Regions from separate parts of the Alteromonas sp. ABH2_165 genome, predicted to be linked through region 2. Evidence: predicted binding sites of a transcription regulator. Region 2 holds the regulator's gene; the other holds the start of a gene.

Region 1 (10,614 bases), on a different contig from region 2:
GGCGGCGACGTACTGTGTGTGATCCTTACCGGTATGGGAGCAGACGGGCGCGAAGGCTGTGACGCGTTGCATAAAAAAGGCGCAAAGGTGTGGGCTCAGGATGAAGATTCTTGCGTGGTTTATGGCATGCCGCAGGCTGTGGCAAAAGCCGGTATTGCGGAAAAGAGCATCAATATTGAACATATTGCATCGTGTATCCGCTCTGAGATGATGTAGAGCGAATTCAATCAGCAGGAGTTGAAGGTTGAAAATATGGACGATTGCCAACCAGAAGGGAGGAGTGGGAAAAACCACGACCACCGTTACGCTGGGAGGCATTCTAGCGCAACAGGGTAAACGGGTGTTATTAATCGACACCGATCCTCACGCGTCGCTCAGTTATTACTTTGGTACCGATGCAGAAGAACTAAGTGCCTCTGTTTACGATATTTTTATTAATCATCAGGAGATATCTGCCGATAGGGTACTGGACAGTTTGTGCCCCACCAAATTAGACAGCTTGTTTATTCTTCCGGCATCTATGGCATTAGCCACGCTGGACCGACAAATGGGTATGCAAAATGGTATGGGACTTATTCTTAAAAAAGCCTTGCAGACTGTGGAAAAGGAGTTCGATTACGTACTGATCGACTGCCCACCTGTATTGGGTGTATTGATGGTGAATGCGCTGGCAGCCTGCCATAAAGTGGTGGTGCCGGTGCAAACCGAATTTTTGGCACTTAAAGGTCTCGACAGAATGGTGCACACCCTAGAGATTATGGGGCGTTCGTTACGTAAGGAATTTGACACATTGATTGTGCCAACTATGTTTGATCGCAGGACAAATGCGGCCATCCAGGCACATCAAAAATTGCAAGACGATTACGGCAGTAAAGTGTGGAGTGATGTCATTCCCGTCGATACTCGGTTCAGAGATGCGAGTCAGGCACAGACACCTGCCTCTGTGGTTTATCCGAGATCGCGAGGGGTCTTCGCCTATACTAAACTGTTAGATGAATTGGAACTATGAGTCGACTATGAGCAAGAGTACGCCGTTCGCCCGTGAAGATGTGATGCAGGCGTATCTGGACAGCTTACTACAGAGTCCGGAAGACCCGGCAGATGTCACGGCAAACACCGCTCGGTTACTTGAGCAGGCGACTGCTGACATCGTGGCCCGGGAACCGGTAGCAACGCCCGTTGAAGAGGTTGACGTGGCTGCGCCTGTGGTGGAAGAAATTGAGGAAAGCATTGCTTCTGCAGAAGCCATTGTGGTACCTCAAGAGCCGGTGACTCACCGGCCCATTCAGGATTTGCTTGAGAATCGTTTCCAGGCACTGTTTTTTGAGGTAGCTGGTCTCACACTGGCGGTGCCTTTAGTGACACTAGGCGGTATCCACCGCATGGAAAAAGTCGGTGGGCTCATCGGTAAGCCTAAGTGGTTTAAAGGGGTGATGCTGCATCGTGAACAAAAAATAAACGTTGTTGATACTGCAATGTGGGTTATGCCAGAAAAATACGATCAAAATCTCGCAGAAACGCTAAACTATCAGTATCTTATTATGTTAGGGGACAGTTTGTGGGGCCTAGCCAGCGACAAACTGGTCAATACCGTTACTCTTACCAAGGACGAAGTGAAATGGCGTGAGGCCGGTGGCAAACGTCCATGGTTAGCGGGCATGGTAAAAGAAAGAATGTGTGCGTTAATCGACGTATATCAGTTAATTGCAATGCTAAATAACGGCTTAGGCAGTAATGACCAAACGCCTTAGCGGGGAGCCAGGTTAATGAATGACAAGACCACAAGTAATAATTCACCTGAGAAAGATCAGGTGCTTCAATGGGTCACCTACCGTTTAGGTGAAGAAACATACGGCATCAACGTTATGCAAGTACAGGAAGTACTGCGCTATACAGAAATTGCCCCAGTACCTGGCGCGCCAGACTATGTACTAGGTATCATTAATTTGCGTGGTAATGTTGTTACCGTTATCGATACCCGTGCCCGCTTTGGCTTGATGCCTGCTGATACCACAGACAATACCCGTATCGTAATTATCGAGTCGGATGAACAGGTAGTGGGTATTCTGGTTGATAGCGTTGCTGAAGTGGTTTATTTGAAGTCTTCAGAAATTGACAGCGCGCCAAACGTAGGCACAGAAGAGAGTGCCAAGTTTATTCAGGGCGTGAGCAACCGCGATGGCGAATTGTTGATTCTTGTCGACCTGAACAAGTTACTCAGTGATGACGAATGGGACGAACTGAGCGGCTTCTAAGCAATATCACTGCCCGTTACCCGGCGGGCAGTGCCTGAGCTTCTTTCCTTTCCCAATTTTTGGAGAATTAACGTTTATATGGATGTATCGGCCTTGTCCTTACTTGCCATTGCTACAGGGCTTCTGGCTGTTGTTGCCGTTATCTGGCTGTATTTTCATTTTAATAAGCGTTTGACTCACCTTATACAAACGCATCTTGAGAGCGAATCCCGCGCCGACATGCTCAGTGACGATGTGAAAAATCTTGAAAACCAAATTGCCGAAATGCAAACCCGCTCCATGGTGCAGGGAAAGCACATGCGTGAATTGGCCGACCAATGTGACCAGTTTGAAAACCAGTTGCGGGAAGTGAAGCAACAGGACCCTTCAATGCGCTTATACACCCGTGCCGCCGAACTGGTAAAGTCGGGCGCTTCAGTGGAAGAGGTGATGCAAGCTTGTGACTTGCCCAGAGCAGAAGCTGAACTGCTGATGAGTATGCACAGCCAGCGAAGTTAATCATGCTGGTGTGCATCTCTAATTAATCTGCAATACCTTTCCCCGATACTTTCGCTAACAGCCACGCAGGCAATTATCAAGGGTGCTATGCTTTACCAAGCGATATGTGCTTCAACTCCTAAGGTAAAACTTAAGCCGTTTAGACGTCCAGCCGTAAAGATGTTGACATCGCAAGTGATTCAGCCACAATAGCGGCATATTCTGTCAATCATTGGAGCATCCATGCCTATCTGTATCCCAGGTCAACTTCCCGCGCAGGACGTGTTATCCGGTGAAAATATTTTCACTATGGACAGCAACCGAGCCGCCACTCAGGATATTCGCCCTATGGAAGTAGGGATCCTGAACCTGATGCCGAATAAAATTGAGACAGAAGTTCAAATCCTCAGGTTGCTTTCTAACACGCCACTGCAGGTGAACGTTAACCTTATTCGTGTCGATAATCTGGCACCCAAACATACACCCCAGGCGCACATGGACGCCTTTTATCACGACTTCTCAGAAATCGAAAGTAAGAAGTACGATGGTCTGATCGTGACTGGCGCACCGTTGGCGCATTTGCCCTACGAAGATGTGAAATACTGGGACAACATGAAAGATATTCTGGAGTGGGCACAACGCAACGTGCAGTCCACCATGTATCTTTGCTGGGCAGCACATGCGGCTATGTACCACTTTTATGGTGTACAGCGAGCGCTTCGTGATAATAAGTTATCTGGTGTATTCGAGCATAAGGTACTAGACCCGTACAATGAATTGCTGCGCGGTTTCGACCCGTACTTTTATGCGCCACATTCCCGGTTTGGCTATATCGATTCAGATGTCTACAATAGCGTGAAAGGTTTGCACGTAATCACCGAATCCCCTGAAGCAGGTGCCTACACCGTGGTGTCTGATGATAAGCGGATGGTGTTCGTAACAGGCCACCCGGAATACGATCCGGAAACGCTGCACGATGAATACTATCGCGACTTACAGGCAGATTTGCATCCTGCCATTCCGGCAAATTATTTTACCGACGACGATCCGACAAAAGCGCCTTTAGTCCGTTGGCGGTCTCATGGTAGTCTCATGTTTAATAACTGGCTGAACTATTATGTTTACCAGACTACCCCGTACGATTTGAACCAGCTGGCAGAAAAAGCCCAGCCGAAGAGGTAACCCGTGAGTTCAGACAAACAACACGCTCTGCTGGACGCGGCAGCAAAACGCATTCTTATCCTGGATGGCGCCATGGGCACCATGATCCAGGAACACAAGCTGGAAGAAGAAGATTATCGCGGCAAGGAATTCGCCGACTGGCACTGCGATGTGAAGGGCAATAATGACTTGCTGGCCATTACACAGCCCAAGATCATTTACGATATTCACTGTGCTTATCTTGAGGCAGGGGCGGATATCATTGAAACCAATACCTTTAACGCCACCACCATCGCCATGGCCGATTACGACATGGAAGCGCAGTCAAAAGACATCAATATTGCCGCGGCGAAACTGGCCCGCAAAGCCTGCGATGAATTTACCGCGAAAACCCCAGACAAGCCGCGTTATGTGGCCGGTGTGTTAGGGCCCACAAACCGCACAGCCTCGATTTCGCCTGACGTAAACGATCCGGGCAAACGCAACGTAACCTTTGATGAGCTGGTGGAAGCCTACATTGAATCGACAGAAGCGTTGCTGGATGGCGGTGCGGATATCATCTTGATTGAAACCATCTTCGATACCTTGAATGCCAAGGCCGCCGTATTTGCCGTTGAATCTGTTTTCGATAAGCGCGGCAGCCGCGTACCGGTAATGGTGTCTGGTACTATTACCGATGCCTCGGGTCGTACCCTGTCTGGCCAGACGGCTGAAGCGTTTTATTATTCCATGCGTCATGTAACGCCGCTGTCCATGGGGCTCAATTGTGCCCTTGGCCCTGATTTGCTACGTCAGTATGTGGATGAAATCAGCAATATTGCAGAGTGTTTAGTATCAGCGCACCCGAACGCCGGTCTGCCTAACGAGTTTGGTGAATACGATCTCGGCGCTGAGGAAATGGCGAAGCACATTGAAGAATGGGCGCAGTCTGGCCTGGTGAATATTGTCGGTGGCTGCTGTGGCAGCACCCCGGAGCATATTCGCGCCATGGCGGAAGCCGTTGAAGGCGTTGCACCACGAAAAGTGCCGCACTTCGAACCTAAAATGCGCCTTTCCGGCCTCGAACCTTTTGTTCACTAAGGTGTTATTGTGACAGCAGAGTTTTCAACATTTATCAACGTTGGTGAACGGACCAACGTCACCGGTTCCGCTATTTTCAAGCGCCTTATTCTGAATGCAGAGTATGAAAAAGCGCTGGATGTTGCCCGCCAGCAGGTGGAGAACGGCGCACAAATCATCGATATCAACATGGACGAAGCCATGTTGGATTCGGTGGAGGCCATGCGTACCTTCCTGAATCTGATTGCGTCTGAGCCGGATATCTGCAAAGTGCCTATCATGATCGACTCTTCCAAGTGGGAAGTCATCGAAACAGGCCTGAAATGTGTACAGGGTAAAGCCATCGTTAACTCCATCAGCCTGAAAGAAGGAAAGGAGCAGTTTCTGCATCATGCGAAACTGATTAAAAGATACGGTGCCGCTACCGTGGTTATGGCCTTTGACGAAACCGGTCAGGCGGATACCAAGCAGCGTAAAGTGGAAATCTGTCAGCGCAGCTACAAAATCCTTACGGAAGAGGTGGGCTTCCCGCCGGAAGATATCATTTTCGATCCGAATATTTTTGCAGTTGCTACCGGTATTGAAGAACACAATAACTACGCGGTGGACTTCATCGAAGCAACCCGCATCATCCGCGAGACCTGTCCGCATGCCCACATCAGCGGTGGCCTGTCGAATATCTCGTTCTCTTTCCGGGGTAACAATCCGGTGCGTGAAGCCATGCACTCGGTATTTCTGTATCACGCGATTCGCGCGGGTATGGACATGGGCATTGTCAATGCCGGTCAGCTGGAAGTGTACGACCAGATACCTGACGAGCTTCGCGAAGCTGTAGAAGATGTGATTCTGAACCGTCGTGAAGACGGCACCGAGCGTCTGCTGGACATTGCGCCGAAATATCAGGGCGATGGTAGAGCGGCGGCGGTGGAAGATCTCACCTGGCGTGAGCAGTCGGTGAATAAGCGTCTTGAACACGCGCTGGTAAAAGGCATCACCGATTACATTATTGAAGATACCGAAGAAGCCCGCCTGGCCGCTGAACGTCCGCTGCACGTTATTGAAGGGCCGTTGATGGACGGCATGAACGTGGTAGGTGACTTGTTCGGTGAAGGTAAAATGTTCCTGCCTCAGGTGGTGAAATCTGCCCGGGTAATGAAAAAAGCCGTCGCACATTTGCAGCCATACATCGAAGCCGAGAAAGACGGCGAATCGAAGAGTAACGGTAAGATCCTCATGGCTACCGTGAAGGGCGACGTGCACGATATTGGTAAAAATATCGTTGGCGTGGTGCTGCAGTGTAATAACTTTGAAGTCGTAGACTTGGGCGTGATGGTGCCTTGCGCTACCATTTTGCAGGTGGCGAAAGACGAAAAGGTAGACATGATTGGTCTGTCGGGTCTTATCACGCCGTCACTGGATGAAATGGTCTATGTGGCGAAGGAAATGGAGCGCCTGGGCCTGGATTTACCGCTACTAATTGGTGGTGCTACCACCTCTAAAGCACATACCGCGGTGAAGATTGAACAAAACTATCATGGCCCGGTTGCTTATGTACCGAACGCCAGTCGGGCAGTGGGTGTGTGTCAGAAACTGATTAATCCAGAGTCTCGTAAAAAGTTCGAGCAGGAATTGACTGACGAATACGACAAGGTACGTGCACAGCATGCCCGTAAACAGCCCCGCAGCCGTCCGGTAACGTTAGAAGAAGCGCGTGCAAATGCATATCAGCCAGATTTCTCTGCGCAGCCTGTGAAGCCCAACAAGCTCGGTGTTACGCCGGTTACTGTTAAGCTTGAAACCTTGCGTGACTATATCGACTGGACACCGTTTTTCCTGACGTGGTCACTGGCCGGCAAGTTTCCCCGCATTCTTGATGATGAAGTGGTGGGCGAACAGGCAAAAGAACTGTATGCCGACGCCAACAAGATGCTAGATAAGATCATTGCTGATGGCAGTTTGCAGGCCAAAGGTGTGCTGGGTCTGTTCCCGGCAAACCGGGTAGGTGACGACGTTGAAATTTATACCGATGAAAGCCGTGAAAGCGTGCTGGGTGTGTCCCACCATCTGCGCCAGCAAACCCTGAAAGACAAATTTGCGAACTATTGTTTGTCAGATTTCGTTGCAGCAAAAGACAGCGGTATTGCCGATTACATGGGCGCCTTTGCGGTGACCGGTGGTATCGGTGAAGACGAACTGGCCGAATCGTATAACCAAGCCGGTGACGACTATAACGCAATTATGGTGAAAGCCGTTGCCGATCGTCTGGCAGAAGCCTTCGCTGAATATCTGCATGAACAGGTTCGAAAAGAATACTGGGGCTTTGTGCCAGATGAAAACTTGGATAACGACGCCCTTATTCGCGAGAAATACCAAGGTATTCGCCCTGCACCGGGTTATGCGGCGTGTCCTGAACACACTGAAAAGCAACTAATCTGGGATCTGCTGGACGCCGAGAAACATACCACCATGCGCCTCACTGAAAGCTACGCCATGTGGCCGGGGGCGGCAGTATCAGGGTGGTATTTCTCTCATCCTGAATCCCGCTATTTTGCAGTGGCAAAAATCCAACGCGACCAGCTGGAAGATTATGCCGCCCGCAAAGGCTGGACAATGGAAGAAGCCGAGAAATGGCTGGCTCCTAACCTTGATGACTGATCGCTTGATGATAAACGGATGCTAAACAGATGACCGGCCAACTGCCATTTTCCCAGGCCTGTGAAAACAACAAAGGGCCAATTTTAGCAATACTAAAAGACGCGTTTGCAGACCGTAAACGCGTGCTGGAAATTGGCAGCGGCACTGGACAGCATGCGGTGCACTTTGCACCGAATCTTCCACATCTGATATGGCAAACCAGCGATCGGCCGGCTTATCACGAAGGCATTAAATTATGGTTGTCTGCTTATCCGTCAGAAAATCTGCTATCGCCGTTGTCTCTCACGGTAGGACAGGGCGAGCTACCATTTGCTGAGTATGATGCGGTTTATTCTGCCAATACTGCGCATATCATGCAGAAGGCGGAAATTGCTGAAATGATGCAGACGCTGTCGGAAAAATTGCCTCAGGGTGGTGTATTTTGCCAGTATGGCCCGTTTACCGATGACGGCGAGTTTAGCAGCCACAGCAACCGTGAGTTCCACCTAAGCCTGATAGAAAGAGGCTGCGGAGGCTACCGGGACATTCAAGAACTCGAAGCCTGGGCGCCGGCGCTCACATTGGTAGAAGTTTACACCATGCCCGCTAACAACTTACTGTTGCAATGGAAAAAACGGTAGACTGACAGTTATCACAATGAAGTGGTGAGCAGGTTGATAAAACGCTTTTTTCAAAAGTTCCGCCCCGCACCTGCAAACGTTATCGTTGTAGGTACCGATTACCCATCGTATCAGCTCGGCAGCTGTATTCAGGCTGAATCCTCGTTACACCTGTCATTCTTTATGAACGAAGAACCCTGGCATCACCGCACCTTTATTCTAGAAACCGAATTGCGTTATTCCAGCGAATTGCTTTCACTGGTAGAGAAACATCAGGTGAAAGCGGTGTTTTGTGCCTGTGGCGCAGACTTTGCTGTTTACCAACAAAGATTCGCTGAATCACTGAAACAGCGAAATTGCCAGCTTATTCTTTGCAAGAACAGCCGGTTACCTGCTTTAAGCTAGCGTCTTTAGCGTTAAACAAAATTTGTCTTGTGCGTGGTACTTGTGCTGAAAGCGTATCGCTATTGAGGTTAGGGCTGGCCGATGGATCTGGCCAACGCGATAAACGCTTTGATGAATGGTGCGTTGGCATCCGACTTTCGATAGCCCAGGTTCAACGATTTTTGTATGCCGTTTTTACCTAAACGCACTGTGGTCAGTTGCAGCGCTTCCGCTTGCTCCTCAGCAAGCCATTTGGGTAATGCGCCCACACCACGGCCAGCACTGATCATTTGCAGCATGATTTCAGTGGTTTCGATAGTTTTATGTTTTTTAACTGTACAGCTAGCTGGCGTGAGGAAGTGAGAGAACACATCCAGTCTGGAAGGTTCAACCGGGTAAGTCAGTAGCGTCTCGTCGGCCAATGCTTGTGCTTCAACCATCGATTCCTCTGCCAGCGGGTGTTCGCGAGATACAACGAGTACCTGCTCGTAATCAAAAACCGCTTCGTATTGAATAGAGGGGAGGTGCAGCGGATCTGGCGTCAACAACAGATCGATATCGTAACCATGCAGTGCCTGTAGCCCGCCGAAGGTAAATTTTTGACGCACGTCTACATCTACGTCTGGGTAGTCTGATAAAAACGGCTTCACCACTTTTAACAACCATTGATAACAAGGGTGACACTCCATACCAATACGCAAAATGCCCTGTTTACCCTGAGCTATCTGGGCGAGTTGTTCTTCGGTATGAGCAAATTGAGGGAGTAATCGCTGCGCAAGATTCAGCACGGCATTGCCTGCATCGGTAAGCCGTAAACGTCGGCCATCTTTTTCCCAAAACGCGATGCCAGCTTGCTGCTCTAGCTTCTTCATGCTGTGACTCAGTGCGGACTGGGTCAAATGCATGTTGTCTGCCGCTTCAGTGAGAGTGCCAAATTCATTAATGGCGGCAATAATTTTCAAATGCTGGCGATCAAGCATGGTTGTTCCGTGAGCAGAGTTCATGATTTACTCGAAATATAGCATTTCTACTCATGGTTTATCTGTCTACACAGTATCGATTCAGTTGAAGAAACGGCTAGATGCGTTAAGGTGTCAATTCCGACACCGAAACCGCAGTTTGCAAGCGGTCACTGATCACATTGCGCATTAAACTTGCCAGGTCGCGAAAGGTAGCACGTGCTGGTGAGGTGTTTCGCCAAGCTAACATGTGTTGCCGTACAATCGGCATGTCAGCCAGTTCGCATACATGCAACGCTTCTGGGTTGTGCAGCTCTGAATGAACATAAAGACCAGGCAAAAACGCCATGCCCATGCCCATTACTACCATTTGCCGCAACGTATCCAGACTCGTACCTTCGTAATCGCGATCAACGTTAGCTCCCAACTGAGCACAAATTTCCTGTACCTGATAGTGAAAGTGATGGCGGTCTTCCAGCGCCAGGATTTTCTGTCCTCGTATCTCTTCCGGCTCGATGAAGTCCCGTCCCGACATAGGATGGTCGGCGGGTAGAACGAATTTCAGAGGCTCAATGAACAGCGGTTGTGTTTGAATTTGTGAATCGCGGTTCGACATCGGCGAAAGCGTGATGTCGAATTCACCCGCCAGTAGGCCTTGTAACAGTTGTTTCGGCGCAGCTTCGCGTACATAGAACTTAAGTCCCGGTCGTAAGCGGTGAATATCTGGCAATATGTGTGGTAGCAGATACGGCCCCAGCGTGGGCGGAATGCCTAAACGGTATGTGGTTGAGTCACCTTGCGATAGCGACTGTGCCATTTCACCAAACTGCATAGTCGATTGTAAAACCGCATCGGCATATTCAAGTAAGGCCTTGCCCTGAGCGGAAAGCAAAGTGCCTGAGCGAGAACGTTCGAACAGCACCAAACCCAAGTTCGTTTCCAGTGTGCTTATCTGGCTGGTAAGGGTAGGTTGACTGATACCTAAAATTTGCGCAGCACGGCGAAAGTTAAGGTGTTTAGCTACGGTAACAAAGTAGCGAATTTGATTAAGCGAAGGCGCTTTAC
Region 2 (10,614 bases):
AAAAGAATGCATCCCCCGGAGGATGAACTCCGTTGGCTCTGTCCGTTATCCGTTGCGGACAGGGTCTTTTTTTCCGGGTTAACTACTATTAGCTACTAACGTGTTGAAAACAAAAAAGGCAGCAGGACGTGAGTCTCTGCTGCCTTCTTATCATGAGCGTATGCCTTACAACGTTCGCCTTACAAGATAAAGCGGCTCAGATCTTCGTTATCCACCAGCGATTCCAGATGCGAATCAACATAGGTCTTATCGATAACAAATGTTTCACCGGATTTCTCAGACGCGTCGAAAGAAATATCTTCCATCAGGCGCTCAAGTACGGTGTGCAAACGGCGTGCACCAATGTTTTCCAGCTTCTCGTTTACTTGCCATGCCGCTTCAGCGATACGCTGAATACCCGACTCAACAAAATCAATGGTTACACCCTCAGTGGCCATCAGTGCACGGTACTGTTCAGTCAGTGCAGATTTTGGCTCGGTAAGGATGCGCTTAAAGTCTTCCACTTTAAGTGCTGACAGCTCAACACGAATTGGCAAACGCCCCTGCAATTCAGGAATCAGATCAGAAGGCTTGCTCATCTGGAATGCACCAGAGGCAATAAACAGCATATGGTCAGTTTTCACCATGCCGTGCTTGGTAGAAACGGTAGAGCCTTCAACCAGTGGCAGCAGGTCGCGCTGTACACCTTCACGGGATACGTCCGCAGAGTTGTTACCTTCACGCTTACAAATCTTATCGATTTCGTCGATAAACACGATACCGTGCTGTTCAACCGCATTGATCGCTTTTTCTTTCAAATCTTCCTGATTAACCAGACGCGCCGCTTCTTCTTCGATCAGCATTTTGAGCGCATCTTTAATTTTCAGTTTTTTCTTTTTCTTCTGCGAGTCAGAGTTCAGGTTCTGGAACATCGACTGCAGTTGGTTGGTCATGTCTTCCATGCCAGGAGGCGCCATGATCTCTACGCCCATTTGCGGCAGGGCCACATCAATTTCGATTTCTTTATCGTCGAGTTTCCCCTCACGCAGCTTTTTACGGAACGCCTGACGGGTACCACGATCTTCAACCTGTTCTTTCTTGCCCCATGGATCTTCTGGTGGTGGCAACAAGGCATCAAGAATACGCTCTTCCGCCGCTTCTTCGGCACGGAATTTCACCTTCGTCATTTCCTGCTCTTTGGTGAGCTTCACGGCAATGTCTGTCAGGTCTCGGATAATGGTTTCCACTTCTTTACCCACATAACCGACTTCGGTGAACTTGGTCGCTTCCACCTTGATAAAAGGTGCGTTCGCCAGCTTCGCCAAACGGCGGGCAATTTCAGTTTTACCCACACCAGTAGGACCAATCATCAGAATATTTTTAGGCGTAACTTCTACGCGCAGCTCTTCCGGCAGCTGCATACGACGCCAGCGGTTACGCAATGCAATAGACACAGCGCGCTTGGCATCCTGCTGACCGATGATGTGACGGTCGAGCTCGTGAACAATTTCTCTGGGTGTCATTTCAGACATAATAAACCTTCTCTTTCTTATGCCGCCCCGTGGCGGTAATCAGGCCCGTTCGCATGGTCGCGTACGAACCTGTGAATATTAATAATCCAGTACTTCAACCGTCTGGTGGTGATTAGTAAATACGCAGATATCGCCGGCGATGGTCAGACTCTTTTCAGCAATGTCTTTCGCGGATAAATCGGTATTTGCCAGCAGCGCCGTGGCCGCTGCCTGCGCGTAGTTCCCGCCTGAACCGATGGCAATTAAATCGTTCTCTGGCTGCACCACATCACCGTTACCGGTAATGATGAACGAAGCCGTTTCATCGGCCACTGCCAGTAGCGCTTCCAGTTTGCGCAACGCCCGGTCTGTACGCCAATCTTTGGCCAGTTCTACCGCGGCGCGGGTAAGATGCCCCTGATGCATTTCCAGCTTGGATTCAAAACGCTCGAATAATGTAAACGCATCGGCAGTACCACCAGCAAATCCCGCCAGCACTTTGTTGTGATAGAGGCGACGCACTTTTTTAGCGTTACCTTTCATTACGGTGTTACCCAGAGAAACCTGTCCGTCTCCGGCAATTACGACCTGATTGTCGCGTCTTACAGATACAATAGTAGTCACTACACTTCCCCATGTTTCGGGTGTCGCTGGCCGTCGCGCACAGCAAATTAATTTCAATGAAGAGATAAGTGGGGGAAGACATTATTTTTTCAAGGGAGAAACTGTGAGGTGTTGTGAACTCTTCTGGCCCGGGCAGGTAGTGCCGAGCACGGTTGTGAGTCCACGGACGAACGAAAGTCAGGCCCGCAGACAAAGAAAGAAAAGCCATTCCAAACCGTCAGCCGCAGGGAAGCGGCTGCCGAGCAAGGTTGTGAGCCCACGGACGAACGAAAGTCAGGCCCACAGACAAAGAAAGGAAAGCCATTCCAAACCGTCAGCAGAAGGGATGCTGGTGCCGAGCACGGTTGTGAGTCCGCGGACGGGGTAAGGTGTTGTCGGCGAGAACCGTCAACCGCATGGATGCGGTTGTCGAGCCCCCAGGGATGGGTTCACGGCGAGTTCTCGCCGGCAATACCTGCCCCGGCCACAAGGGCTCACGGAAAAAGCGGAGAACCTTGAGCGCAGGGGTTGTAGAAATTCTGGTACAGAACCGTCAGCCGCAGGGAAGCGGCTGCCGAGCGCCCATGGATGGGTTTACCGCGAGTTCTGTACCAGAATTTCGGAAACCCCGTTAGCGGCAGGTTCTCTTCCTTATAAGTTCCAGGTGAGGATCATGCAGGTGGTGATGTTGACTTTTCTGAGACTGTGTTTGGCCCGCTCTGCATCACGTTTCGTTTGCAATGGTCCCATGATCACGCGGAACCATTCGCCATTTGATCCAGTGGTTGCACGAACCTGCGCTTCCAGGCCCTGGAAGGCAATTTTCGCTTTCATTTCTTCGGCCTGAGAACGGGTACGGAAAGAGCCACATTGCAGCAGGTAAAGTTTGTCCGATTTCTGCTGTTCCGCAACTTCTACTTCCACTTCGTAGCCAGGCAAACTCTTAATGTAATCCCACTCTTCTTTTGGCACTTCCGGCAGTTCGTCTTCTTCCACGATTTGCGGCAACGGCTCCATGGTCGAATCAGCCGTTTCGTCTACGTTATCTTTAATTGAAAACAGAAAATAAATCAGTGCAAGAATGGCAATAATCACCACTACCAGGCGCATCCAGATCTTGGTTCTGTTCTGCTCTGGGGCTGGCGGCTTCCGCTTATTGTTATTTTTGTTTTTATTCTGTGGCGCACGTCCACGAGATACATAATCACGTTGAGCCATAACCGGCATCTATCCCGTTAAAAATTTATATTTCAGACAACTGACCATCGCTACTTTTATTCATTCAGAAAGCGTACATTCCGTAGCAATGGTTCAGGTAAGGCAGTGTAGCTTTTATTTCTTAACTTTGCTGTCGGTATCTTAGCCGAAGTCGCTCAGTCTAATGAATTCGTCGTCAGACTCAAGCAACATCTGCTAACTGAAGTCTGATGGATCGACATCTAGCGACCAGCGCACTTTGCTGGCCGTGGGCAGCGACGTAATGTTTGGTAGCGCTCGCCTGAGCAAATCATTTATCGCCTTGCGCTGCGCCGATTGCAAAACCAACATAAACCGATACCGTCCCTGCCGTTTCTCTATTAAACATGGAAGCGGACCATTCAGCCGCACCACTTCACTTTGCAGTAGCGTTCGAACCTGCTCAAGAAATTCCCAGGCCAGCTCACCATTAGTGGCTTCTGAGCGAATCACCGCTTGCGATTGAAACGGTGGCATCCAGGAGAGCTTTCGCTCATCAAGCGCCTGACGGGCAAAGTGGGCATAACCGTTGTGTACCAAATCTTGCAATAACGGATGTCCCGGATTGTGGGTTTGCAGCCACATTTCTCCCGGCTTTGATGCCCTGCCTGCCCGGCCAGCCAATTGCGTTACCAATTGTGCCAGTTTCTCGCTGGCACGGAAGTCGGCACTGAACAGCGCGCCATCACAGTCCAGTACCACCACCAGCGTTACGTGAGGAAAGTGATGCCCTTTCGATAAGATTTGGGTGCCGATGAGCAGCTGGTATTTCTGCGCATTGATATCATCCAGCGAGCGTTGAAGTTTGTCTTTGCCGCGCACCGAATCGCTGTCGATGCGGATTTGCTTCACGTCCGGAAACATCTTCGCCAGACCGTCTTCTATCTGCTCGGTGCCCACACCGGCTGTAATTAGCTCGTCTGATCCGCAGTGTTCGCACTGGCGTGGAATAGGTCGTGCGCCTCCGCAGTGGTGACACTGCAACCGCTGCTGAGTGCGATGCACCGTGTAAGGACGCTCGCAGCGACGGCAGTCATAGGAATGTCCACAGTGATGACAAATCAGTGCAGGTGCATAGCCACGGCGGTTCACAAACACCAGCACCTGATTACCCATGGATAAATGCTGGCGCATAATGCTTAGCATCCCATCGGCAATTCCAAATTGCAGCCGCTGATCACGTACATCCAGCACCTGCTGATGGGTTTTCGATGCGCCGCCTGCGCGCTTTGTCAGTTGCAGATGACCATAACGCTTCGTCAACGCATTATTCAGCGTCTCCAGCGACGGCGTTGCCGTGCCCAGCACAAGCGGAATATTTTCGGTGTGCGCCCGCATCACCGCCAAATCCCGGGCGTGGTAACGCAGTCCATCCTGTTGCTTGTAAGAATCATCATGCTCTTCATCGACGATTATCATACCGGGGAATTTCATCGGCGTGAAAATGGCTGAACGGGTTCCTATAATAACGCCCAGCTCTCCAGAACGGGCACGCTGCCACACCGATAACCGGTCTTTATCGTTTAGCTGAGAATGCAAAATGCCAATGTCGATACCAAATCGATTGGCGAACCGCGACACCGTTTGTGGTGTAAGGCCGATTTCCGGCACCAAAATTAACACCTGGCGCCCTTCTGCTAGTACATCTTCAATGGCCTGTAGATAGACTTCTGTTTTTCCGCTGCCCGTTATCCCTTCTAACAAATAAGGCGCAAACCGAGAACGACTTTGCACTATCGTGGAAATCGCGACGGCCTGCTCTTTGTCTGGTAACGGCTTTTTCGCCACATCAAAATAATCCAGCCACATTTTCGGGCGCAGCGGCGGGGGCTTACTCTCCTGGCTGATAAAGCCTTTTTCTTCCAGCGCATTAATAATAGTGGTGGGAAAAGTATTCTTGAGGTCGCCTTCACGAACGGGTTCATCCACCAGCGCTTCCAGACAGGCATACTGTCGCTTCGCCCGTTTAAGTTCAGCCAAATTTTCATCCACGTTGTCTGCGGCGTGCCACCAGATTTCGTCTACCGGACTGGCCGACTCGCCTTTTCGCAGCAACACGGGTAGCACTGTGTGAATGACTTCACCGATGGGATGCAGATAATATTGCGACAACCAATGGCAAAGCTTAAGCAACACCCGGTCGAGTACCGGCGTTTCATCCAGAACTTTATCAATGGCTTTTATTTTATCCGGATTTTCAGGCGCGGTGAGTTCGCCGGTCACCACCCCCACCAGATTTCTCGGCCCGAAGGAGATACTCACCCGGCAACCGGGTTCCGGCAGGGTGTCACAGCTGTAGGTAAAAGTTTGGCGTAGCGGTACCGGTACCGCCACCTCGACAAAATGCATAATCCGCCTATTTTTTCCGCATTTTTCACTTATCGTTCTTGATCAAACGGGCGCCATACATTAATATGCGCCGCTCTTTACGGCAAGGCCAGTTATGCCTTGCATTTGAATATAGTTGCGTATGGTGTTCAGCTTCGGGCTGGATAGCGATACGGCCTTAGATTTGAGGTAACCCATGAAACAAGATATCCATCCTACATACGAAGAAATTACTGCTACTTGTTCTTGCGGTAATGTTATCAAAGTTCGTTCTACTGCAGGTAAAGATCTGAACCTGGACGTATGTTCTAACTGTCACCCGTTCTACACTGGTAAGCAACGTAATGTTGACACCGGTGGTCGTGTTGACCGCTTCAAGAAGCGTTTCGGTGCACTGGGCAAAAAATAAGCCCTGCATTGAATTGCGAAAAAAGCGCCTTTATGGCGCTTTTTTTGTGTCTGCAATAATTTCCATTTCGATATTCATCCCTTTAAGGCTGTCTTCTAGCCCCCCACTTCACTAACGTTCAAAAAACAAACACCAGCTTCTACGCTGTTTATATGCTTTTAAATATAAGTTAAGGACTGTTTATTAATTTGATAAATGGTCACCATTGATAATACCGTTTTGTGTCGTGGCGGTTTGACCACTAGAGTAATCATGAGATTAGTCCTGATCAGATATGTACTGTGAAAGGCGATATGCTACATTGGTCTTATATGGCTGTTATAACAAAAACAACAAATTAGCCAGAACGACAGGTGTATCTTTGTAACGAATAACCCTGAGAAGGACACATAAAAGCATGTCAGATTTCAGACAACGCGCCCTGGATTACCACGAGTACCCTACACCAGGTAAAATTAAAGTAGAGCTGTCTACCCCGGCAGACAGTGTTGATGATCTCGCTCTCGCTTACAGCCCCGGTGTTGCCGAGCCAGTCCGCGAAATTGCAGAAGATCCTGATGCCGCTTATCGCTATACCGCGAAAGGCAACATGGTAGCTGTTATTAGTAACGGTACTGCCATTCTGGGATTGGGCAATTTAGGTCCACTCGCTTCAAAGCCGGTTATGGAAGGTAAAGCGCTGCTGTTCAAACGGTTCGCGGGCCTTGACGCTATCGATATTGAAGTAAAACACCGCACCACCGAAGAGTTTATCAATACGGTAGCTAATATCGCCGATACCTTCGGTGGTATTAACCTGGAAGATATTAAAGCACCAGAATGTTTTGAGATTGAGCAGGAGCTGATCAAGCGCTGCAAAATCCCGGTATTCCACGACGACCAGCACGGTACTGCTATCGTGACTGCCGCCGGTATGCTGAATGCGCTGGAGATTCAGGGTAAGAATATCGAAGATGCAAAGATTGTGTGTATGGGTGCCGGCGCTGCCGCCGTAGCCTGTATGGAACTGCTGATCAAATGTGGTGCCCAGCGTGAACGCATTTATATGCTCGACCGCAAAGGGGTTATTCACACCCGTCGCGACGATCTGACTGAACACAAAATGCTATTCGCCAACAACACCGATAAACGTACCCTTGATGATGTGATGGACGGTGCCGATATTTTCGTTGGTGTTTCTGGCCCGGATGTTCTGCCACCAGAAACCTTAAAACTGATGGCACCAAACCCGGTCGTTTTCGCCTGTTCAAACCCAGATCCGGAAATTAAACCTGAACTGGCCCACGAAGTGCGTTCTGACCTCATCATGGCTACCGGTCGTTCAGATTACCCGAACCAGGTAAACAACGTGCTGTGCTTCCCGTTCATTTTCCGCGGTGCGCTGGACGTACGCGCTTCCGCCATTAACGATGAAATGAAAGTGGCTGCTGTTGAAGCACTGCGTTCTGTCTCTAAAGAGCCGGTGCCGGAAGAAGTATTGAAAGCCAGTAAGTCTGCGTCGCTGACTTTCGGCAAAGACTACATCATTCCTAAGCCAATGGACCCTCGCTTGTTGCATCGCATTGCCAGTGCCGTAGCACAGGCAGCCATTGATTCAGGCGTGGCGGGTGTTGAGTCACTGCCAGCAAAATATCTGGGTAACAATGCCTAATTAGGGCATACTGCACTCATCTGCCACGGGCCGGTAATTCTACCGGCCCGTTTGCGTTTTGGCGCACGCATTCTTCTTCAATTCTAACGGATATAGATATCATGTGGTCTAAAGCACTCATTGGGCTCATTATCGGGCGTATTGCAACAACCCTGATTGGCTCTACCATGAGCGTCAGTATCGGCTGGCATTTGTATGAAGCTACCGGCGAAGCCTTCGACTTAGCGTTAGTGGGTATTTTTCAGATTGTCCCCGTGATTGGCCTGTTTTTGGTTGCGGGTTGGGCTGCAGATAACTTTTCGCGGAAGAGTATTTTGCTGCTCTCTGCCAGTCTGCAATTACTGGTGGTGCTGGCGGTGGCGATACTGATGAATCAGCCTGAGCTTAATAAGTGGGCACTATTCTGCTCACTGTCGGTGTTAGGCGCCGGCCGGGCGTTCTTTGCCCCAGCTATTCAATCTGTGCTTCCCAACATTGTGAGTAACGACCACTTGGGCCGCGCGGTTGCCGCCATTAGCTCAATGTGGAACATCGCGTTAACCGTGGGCCCCTTCCTTGCAGGTATTCTGCTGGCCATGCTTGACCGACAGCTCTATTGGGTTCTGATCATTTTCGGCTTATTCACCTTGGGCGGCTTCTCTTTACTGCCTGCCTTAAAAATTCACTCTGAGCGCAAGCTGGAACTGAAAGATATTTTCAGCGGCGTACATTATCTAATGCACAACAACGTGGTGCGTGGAGCTCTGTTTACCGATCTGGTGGTGATTTTATGCGGCAGCGTGATGGCCATCCTGCCGGTGTTTGTAAAAGACGTGCTGCATGAAGGGCCAGAAACCTTGGGTTTACTCCGGGCCATGCCCGCCGTGGGCGCAACCATTATCGGGTTAACCATGGTACGGCGTAAGCGCGCCATCGAGCGCAATGGTCCCTTGCTGTTCTGGTCACTGATCATATTCAGCTTTTCCATTATCGGTTTTGCTTTCTCGCAAAATCTCTATGTTGCCTGCTTTGCGCTGCTGATTTACGGCGGTTCAGACATGATCAGCGTGGTGATTAGAAGCTCAGTAGTTCAGATCATGACACCCGACGCCTTACGAGGGCGGGTTAGTGCGGTTAATTCGTTGTTTATTGCCTCTTCTAACGAGCTGGGAGACTTCCGAAGTGGCTCGGTGACCGCAGCCATTGGTCCGGTTGCTTGCGCAGTAACGGGTGGTGTAATGAGCTTAGGCGTGGTGCTGCTGTTCGGAAAAACGTTCAGGCCTCTGTTTGAATTGCGGAAAATAGAGGCGCCATCGCCGGGTAAATCGGATTAAGCTCGGCGAAAGCATGTAAGCCGAGCAAAAAGAGAAAAGCCAGAGTACTGACTCTGGCTTTCGTTTTTATTCTTCTTCGTTATCCACTGATGGGTCGATGCCCATTTCTTCCATCATCTTTCTGGCAACTGCCGGGATACGATTTGGATTATCTTTGCGCAAGTCATCATCGTTAGGCAATGGTTGCCCGGTGAACGCATGCAGGAATGCCTCACACAGTAATTCTGAATTTGTTGCATGGCGCAGATTGTTTATCTGTCGCCGGGTGCGCTCATCTGTGAGCTCCTTAAGCACATTAATAGGAATAGAAACAGTAACTTTCTTTACCTGTTCACTCTTTTTCCCATGCTCTGCATAAGGGTGTATATACTTACCATTCCATTCTGCCATGTGAAATCTCGGACTGCCTGTTATTTTATCTTATGAGCGGAAATTCTAAACAATGTAGCGAAAAGGTCAATTAAGCCGTGTAAACCTCTTGACGTCCAGACATATATTAATTAGTTTAGACGTCTAAACGGCCAAAAAGTGAGTGAGTCAGAAAATGGTTTCCTATGCACAGGGCATCGATGCCTTAAATCAATCTTTGTCAGAACTGCGTGACATCGATGTATCCTTCGAATTTTTTCCGCCAAACTCGGAAAAAATGGAACAAACCTTATGGAAATCTGTAGAGCGTCTGGCGCCTCTTAAGCCTTCATATATGTCTGTTACCTATGGTGCAAACAGCGGTGAGCGCGATCGCACCCACGATGTGGTTAAACGCATTCAGCAGCAAACCGGTGTGGCTGCCGTTCCTCACCTGACCTGTGTAGATGCCACTCGTGACGAACTGAAACAAATCGCTCAGGACTACTGGGATTCCGGTATCCGCCGTATTGTGGCCTTACGTGGTGATTTGCCAAAGGGCGTAGATAAAACTGAAATGTACGCGTCTGATTTGGTATCTCTGTTAAAAGACGTGGCTGATTTCGATATCTCAGTAGCGGCTTATCCAGAAAAGCACCCTGAAGCGCCAAACGCACAGTTTGATTTGCTGAATCTGAAGCGTAAAGCGGAAGCCGGTGCCTCGGAAGCAATTACACAGTTCTTCTTCGATACCAGTGTTTACCTGCGATTCCGCGACCGTGCAGCAGCGGCAGGCATCGATTTAGATATTGTTCCTGGCATATTGCCAGTTACTAACTATCAAACGCTGGTTAAGTTTGCGGGTTTCACCAACGTTCACGTACCTGGCTGGCTGCACAAAATGTACGACGGTCTTGACGACGATGACCAAGCAACCCGCAACCTAATTGGCGCCAACATCGCCATGGAACAGGTGAAGGTACTGGCTAAAGAAGGCGTGAAACACTTCCACTTCTATACCCTGAACCGCTGCGAACTCAGCTACGCTATCTGCCACATGCTGGGCGTTCGCGCTGACTAACATTTTCGAATACGCTGGGAGTACGGAGGCCAGAGAAAAAACACGCCGGAGCTCCATGCCTGGCTAAGCTGTTATAGAGAACGCTGCAGCATCCCTGCTGCAGACGGTTTTCCCCTAGCCTCCTCCTTATCGCAACGATACCTGACTATTCTCGT

The links. The regulator MetJ, encoded in region 2, represses methionine synthesis genes. The targets are predictions, from matches to a motif close to TAGACGTCTAGACGTCTA.
Region 1: metA (homoserine O-succinyltransferase MetA) is a predicted target of MetJ. The motif match lies at 2,886-2,903, and genes of this name have one in related genera.

Annotation. Positions count from the first base shown of each region.
Region 1 covers NZ_JBSWWF010000001.1:378,944-389,557, forward strand. The annotation lists gene ACXAFQ_RS01620 (protein-glutamate methylesterase/protein-glutamine glutaminase) at 1-216, shown strand, start outside; gene ACXAFQ_RS01625 (ParA family protein) at 245-1,009, shown strand; gene ACXAFQ_RS01630 (chemotaxis protein CheW) at 1,017-1,751, shown strand; gene ACXAFQ_RS01635 (chemotaxis protein CheW) at 1,767-2,255, shown strand; gene ACXAFQ_RS01640 (DUF2802 domain-containing protein) at 2,334-2,753, shown strand; gene metA (homoserine O-succinyltransferase MetA) at 2,976-3,914, shown strand; gene ACXAFQ_RS01650 (homocysteine S-methyltransferase family protein) at 3,918-4,973, shown strand; gene metH (methionine synthase) at 4,983-7,607, shown strand; gene ACXAFQ_RS01660 (DUF938 domain-containing protein) at 7,637-8,227, shown strand; gene ACXAFQ_RS01665 (hypothetical protein) at 8,261-8,611, shown strand; gene ACXAFQ_RS01670 (LysR family transcriptional regulator) at 8,680-9,570, opposite strand; gene ACXAFQ_RS01675 (hydrogen peroxide-inducible genes activator) at 9,677-10,614, opposite strand, start outside.
Region 2 covers NZ_JBSWWF010000012.1:67,973-78,586, reverse strand. The annotation lists gene ACXAFQ_RS20020 (amine dehydrogenase large subunit) at 1-26, shown strand, start outside; gene hslU (HslU--HslV peptidase ATPase subunit) at 180-1,511, opposite strand; gene hslV (ATP-dependent protease subunit HslV) at 1,590-2,114, opposite strand; gene ACXAFQ_RS20005 (SPOR domain-containing protein) at 2,745-3,311, opposite strand; gene priA (primosomal protein N') at 3,507-5,678, opposite strand; gene rpmE (50S ribosomal protein L31) at 5,854-6,066, shown strand; gene ACXAFQ_RS19990 (malic enzyme-like NAD(P)-binding protein) at 6,464-7,717, shown strand; gene ACXAFQ_RS19985 (MFS transporter) at 7,819-9,030, shown strand; gene metJ (met regulon transcriptional regulator MetJ) at 9,097-9,420, opposite strand; gene metF (methylenetetrahydrofolate reductase) at 9,575-10,459, shown strand.